Prochlorococcus marinus str. MIT 9515: one gene and its partner. The protein of the gene in region 1 binds, or shares a complex with, the protein of each later gene. Links are inferred from orthologs where the notes say so. Each region holds a gene or a part of one and is shown on either strand. Other genes may lie near its edges.

Region 1 (3,018 bases):
AATAATGGTTAAAGGTTGTTTATTACGAAAAAATCTGTAATTTCTTGACCAAAATGGACCTTTAAAACAAAATTCTTCCTCCAACCAATTCGCATTAACTATTGAAATGCTATCGACTTCTCTAAACAATTCTGATCTATCTTGAGTTAAGTTTTTCCAAATTGGTTCTTCTTTTGCTTTTAAATTCTCACTGACTTGTTGTGAATTCCACCAACTTTCAGCCCACGCAAGACTTTCGTTTTGATTTTTAATCCAAACTTGCCTTCTAATTAAAGGTTCTTTTAATTGATTGATTTCTATTGGACCTTCTTTATTAAAGAGAGGATCTATTTGCATAGATATTAATTTGATTTTTGTTTCTTGATTAGTTAAAAGTTGTAAATGTCTTGTTGGACTACCATCACCTAATAACATTAATTTCCATGAGCCAGATATTTTTGGTAAAGAATTTTCAACTAAGAAAGCAGTAGCTTTCTCTTCCCATAAAATTCTTGGTGAGTTAAAGAGTTTATTATTCAGTGATGATACCAATTTCTTTTAAGATGATAACTTTTTTTCAACAAAACTATTTGTCTTTTCTTTTTTTATTTCTTTTATTTTAAGCCAAACTAGTAATGCTGTTAAATCAGCTTTACTGACACCGGGTATTTTGGAGGCATCCCCAAAATTAGTAGGTTTTATTTTATTTAAGTTTTCGCGGGCCTCTAAAGATAGAGTATCTATTAGGTCATAATTAATTTCGATTGGCAGTGATTTGAGACTTTGACGATTTATCTGATCGATATTATTTTGTTGTCTTTTAAGGTAACCTTCGTATTTAATGTCTATTTCAACTCCTTCCATAACTGCTATTGGTAGACTTTTGTTTGCCAAATCATATTTTATAAAATCAGAGTAGTGAACATTTGGTCTTTTTAAAAGATCTTTCAATGTCGTCGATCCTTTAATTTTTGAGCCACTTTCTAACTCTATGTTTCTGGCGATTTCATCAGTACATTTTAAACGTGTATTTTCTAATCTTGAATTTTCTTCTTTAAGTAATTTCATTTTTTCTTTATGAGCAAACCATCTTCGTTCATCAATTAATCCTATTTCAAAACCCAAAGGAGTCAATCTCCTATCGGCATTGTCTCCTCGTAAAGTAAGTCTGTATTCACTTCTACTTGTGAGAACTCTATATGGTTCTTTTAGATCTCGTGTTATTAAGTCATTGATCATAGTGCCTATATAGCTGCTCTCTCTTGAAAAGATTATTGGATCTTTCATATTAAGTTTTCTAGTTGCATTTATTCCAGCTACTAATCCTTGAGCAGCAGCCTCTTCATAGCCAGTTGTACCATTGATTTGTCCAGCACTAAATAAATTGTCTATCTCAATAGTTTCCAATGATAACTTAAGTTGAGTTGCAGGAATGTATTCATACTCGACAGCATAAGCAGGCCTAAGCATTTTACATTTATTTAAACCTGGTAATGTTCTTAAAAGTTCTAATTGAATATTTTCAGGTAACCCAGTTGAGAATCCTTGTACGTAAATTTCAGGCGTATTTATCCCTTCAGGTTCTAAGAAAATTTGATGTGAATTTTTATCTGCAAATTTTACGATTTTGTCTTCTATAGAAGGGCAATATCGAGGTCCTTTACTATCTATAAATCCTCCATAAATTGGGGTTAAATGCAAATTATTACGAATTAATTCATGAGTTTTTTGAGTTGTTCGTGTTATGTGGCAACAAATTTGTGGCATGTCGTTTTTTATTTTGGGATCAAATGAAAAATATTTATCTGAAGCTGTGCTTGGCTGAATATCTAATGCATCAAAAGAAATACTTTTTTTATCCACTCTTGCAGGAGTTCCAGTTTTTAGTCTCTCAGTTTTTATTCCAAGACTATGTAAGCTTTCAGTTAAACCTTGAGCCGCTTGCTCTCCGGATCTCCCTGCAGACATCGATTTATTACCTATCCAGATTCTCCCTTCCAAAAAAGTTCCGGCAGTTATTATTATTGATTTTGCAGAATAGCAGGTTCCAAAAAAAGTTTTCACACCTTTAATTTGCTTTGTCGTATTCTTTGAGTTTTTGGTAAAAGTTTCAACCTCTTTTATCAATAATTCAGTAATCATGGCTTCTTTCAAAGATAGATTATCAGTGTTTTGTAGTATCTCTATCATTCGTTTCGAATATTCTCTTTTATCGGTTTGAGCCCTTAATGCCCAAACTGCTGGCCCTCTGCTCGCATTTAATATTCTTTTCTGTATTGCTGTCTCATCAGCTAGTTTCCCAATGATTCCACCTAAAGCATCAACTTCATGTACTAATTGACTTTTTGCTGGTCCACCTACCGCGGGGTTGCATGGTTGCCAAGCAATTCTATCCAAATTTATTGTGAATAATGCGGTTGAAAAGCCTAATTTAGCTGTCGTAATGGCAGCTTCACATCCTGCATGTCCTCCTCCAATAACAATAACGTCAAAAGATTCATTGGAGGATTGTTGCTTTTTCATTTTCGTGATGAATTAATTAGCTAAATTCCTAAATCTTGTAAATTGTGGTTCAAATAATAATTTAACAGTTCCAACGGGTCCATTTCTATGTTTAGTGACAATAATTTCAGTTATGCCTCTATCTTCAGTTTCTGGATTGTAATATTCATCTCTATAAATCATTAATACTAAGTCGGCATCTTGTTCTATAGAACCCGATTCTCTAAGGTCACTTAACATAGGCCTTTTATTTGTTCTTGACTCAACTCCTCTACTTAACTGAGATAAGGCTACTACTGGTACTTTTAACTCTCTTGCCATGCTTTTAAGACCTCTAGTAATACGAGATAGCTCTTGAACTCTGTTGTCTGGTGTTGTACCTTCCATTAGTTGCAGGTAGTCAATAACTATTAAACCCAGTTCTTTTTTCTGCTCAGCTATTAATCTTCGGCATAGCGATCTCATCTCTAAAACACTTAAATTAGGTTTATCATCAATAAAAATGGGAAGTTGACCTAATGAGTTGATTCCTTCTCC
Region 2 (2,988 bases), 1.5 Mb from region 1 along the record:
TATTCTTATGAGATTATCTGATAAAGGAATAAATGTTAGTGATGCAAATGTAAAAACCGCTTTTGGTAAACCTGCCATAATTAATTTATGTGTTGGTCTAGAAAGTTATAGCCAACTCCACAAAACTATTGATCAAATTAAATCAATGGCTGATGTATTAGATATTGCGAGAGTAGGAATAAGTTAATTTAAACTCAAAATAACTTTACAATACTCTTTTTTTAATTTTTAATTTATATAGCAAAAAAATAATCATCCCAGAAATAGAAGCTAATAGTAATCCAACTAAAGCTGAACCCAGAATTAATTTTAATGAAAAAACCCTTCCTTGTTCCCATAATTCTTCTATCAATAAATTTTTATCTAAAACAATATCAGTAGGATTTCTTAGTAAGAATGAACCAACTTTATAATTGAAGAAATAGAGAGGTACATAAGTAAAAGGATTACTTATCCAAGTGCCAATTGCAGCAAGAAAAAGATTTCCTTTAGCAACTCTTGCTAAAAATAATCCTAATAAAGTTTGAAAACCAAAGAAAGGGAAGCAACCGCAAAAGACACCAACCGCGACTCCCTTTGCATTAAAAAATGGAGTCCCCTCTTGTTTCAAAAATAATGATAGAATTTTTTTAAAGTTAAGATTTTTTATCAACTTCATTCTGAGATCTCAATCAAAAAAGTTTTCTTTGATAAGCCTACTTAATTATCCATAACATAGTGAGAGATGGAATCAATTGTCGATACTGAAGATACAATAGCAGCAATAGCTTCGGCTATAAGTCTAGGTAAAGGAGGAATTGCAGTTATAAGAGTAACAGGGGAAGAAGCAATAAATTCCTGTAAAAATATCGTCGAAACAAAATCTAAATATGCTTGGGAGTCTCATAGAGTTTTTCATGGCTACGTTAAAGATAATTTAGAAAATAAATATATAGACGAAATTTTAATTTCAGTAATGCATTCTCCTAATAGTTTCACAGGAGAAGATGTTGTTGAGTTACATTGTCATGGGGGAGTAATTGTTGTGAATAAAGTAATGGATACATTATTATCAAACAATAATAAAGTGAGGATTGCGAATCCAGGAGAATTTAGTCAAAGAGCTTTTCTTAACGGCAAAATAGATTTAACTCAAGCAGAATCAATTAATCAATTAATTAATGCAAAAAATCTTAAATCAGCAGAGATAGCTTTTAATGGAGTAAAGGGGGAAATCAAGAAAAAGATTGATGTTATTAAAAATGATTTAATCGAACAATTATCAGAAATAGAAGCAAGAGTCGATTTTGAAGAGGATTTTTCAGATTTTAATTATCATGATTTTTCTAGGAGTATTAAAAATATAAAAGAAAAAATAGAAATTCTTATCGAAAATACAAAAAGGGGGGCATCAATTCATAATGGGATATCGATTGCTCTTATAGGCAAAACCAATGTTGGGAAAAGTTCTCTTTTAAATCTTCTCTCAAAAAAAGAAAAAGCTATAGTTACTAATATCCCAGGAACAACTAGAGATATGATTGAAGTCAATTTGACCATTAAAGATATCCCAATAAAATTAGTAGATACCGCTGGGATTAGAGACACAGATGAATATATAGAAAATATTGGAATAGAGAAAACCTTTGAAATGATTCAAAAATCAGATTATATTATTTATTTATACAGCCTAGAAGATGGATTTAATAAAGATGATGAGGAAATTATAAGCAAAATTCCACGAGAAAAATTAATAACTATTTTGGGAAATAAAAAAGATTTAATTGATTCAAAAAAAAATGATCAAAAAACTTTTTCATCAGACATCGTTTTAATGAGTATCAAAAATAATGAAGGTGAAAAAGATTTAGTCGACAAAATAGTTAAAAAATGTGGATCAAAAGAATTTGAAAATATAGATATATTTTTAAATGAAAGACAAATATCAAACCTGAGGGATTGCCTAAAAAATTTAAATGATACTGATCCAATAATTGCTAATCAATTACCTTTCGATTTATTATCGATTGAAGTTAGAGATGGGATAAAAAACTTATCTAGAATTACAGGTCAAGAATTAACTGAAGATCTACTAAATAATATTTTTTCTAAATTTTGCATAGGTAAATAAATTTTTAATTAAATGACATAAATATATAAAGTAAACTTTAAAAGTTAAAATAAAATTCATTATCTATTACAAGTTTTGTGGACTTTTACTCTCCAAACATATCTAGAATTATTGATTATTGGATTGAAGAAGATATCGGAAAAGGTGATCTTACATCTTCGGCAATTACAGAAAATATTGGAAAAGCCCATTGGTTAGCAAAGGAAAAAGGAATATTTTGTGGCGTTGAAATAATAAAGACAATTTTAAATAAAATTGATGAAAACATAGATTGTAGATTTTTTATTAAGGATGGCGAAACATTTTTGAAAGATCAAAAACTTCTGGAACTATGTGGACCCTCAAGAAGCCTATTGGCAAGTGAAAGAATAAGTCTCAATATATCTATGCATTTATCAGGAATATCGACTTATACAAAAAATATTGTAGATGTTTTAAAAGGTACAAATATAAAGTTAGCAGATACAAGAAAAACTACTCCTGGTTTGAGAATATTTGAAAAGTATGCTTTTAAATGTGGTGGAGGTATTAATCATAGAATGGGACTGTACGATGCTGCAATGATTAAAGAAAACCATATTGCATGGACTGATAACTTAAACAATGCAGTAAAAAAAATTAGATTGAATACTCCATTTACAACACATATTATTATTGAAGCTGAAAATATGAAGCAAGCAAAAGATGCAGTTCTAGCAGGTGCAGATAGTATTTTATTAGATGAATTTAATCCTGAATTGCTCGAAAAATGTATTAAAGAATTAAGAGAGTTATCAATAAATAGCTCTAAAAGAACAAAGAGAAATAACTTGATCATAGAGGTCTCTGGGATTAATCCAAGAGACATTAGTAACTATTTAATTGATGGAGTTGATTTC

Evidence for each region.
Region 2: the proteins of mnmG (region 1) and mnmE are in contact, whole or in part, in a solved structure (PDB 9HIP), measured with the Escherichia coli proteins. The link is inferred for Prochlorococcus marinus str. MIT 9515 from one-to-one orthologs.

Annotation. Positions count from the first base shown.
Region 1 is NC_008817.1:1,653,343-1,656,360, reverse strand. Bases 21-2,967 are described here. They hold mnmG (tRNA uridine-5-carboxymethylaminomethyl(34) synthesis enzyme MnmG), read right to left. Parts: upstream 2,503-2,967; coding sequence 538-2,502; downstream 21-537. Other genes in these bases: dnaB (replicative DNA helicase), read right to left, coding at 2,515-2,967; P9515_RS08965 (chorismate lyase), read right to left, coding at 21-531. Outside these bases: more of P9515_RS08965, read right to left, coding at 1-20; more of dnaB, read right to left, coding at 2,968-3,018. UniProt on the Escherichia coli protein: NAD-binding protein involved in the addition of a carboxymethylaminomethyl (cmnm) group at the wobble position (U34) of certain tRNAs, forming tRNA-cmnm(5)s(2)U34.
Region 2 is NC_008817.1:197,478-200,465, reverse strand. Bases 1-2,917 are described here. They hold mnmE (tRNA uridine-5-carboxymethylaminomethyl(34) synthesis GTPase MnmE), read left to right. Parts: upstream 1-724; coding sequence 725-2,110; downstream 2,111-2,917. Other genes in these bases: nadC (carboxylating nicotinate-nucleotide diphosphorylase), read left to right, coding at 2,188-2,917; P9515_RS01070 (DUF2062 domain-containing protein), read right to left, coding at 206-658; P9515_RS01075 (RelA/SpoT family protein), read left to right, coding at 1-187. Also shown: more of nadC, read left to right, coding at 2,918-2,988. UniProt on the Escherichia coli protein: Exhibits a very high intrinsic GTPase hydrolysis rate. Involved in the addition of a carboxymethylaminomethyl (cmnm) group at the wobble position (U34) of certain tRNAs, forming tRNA-cmnm(5)s(2)U34.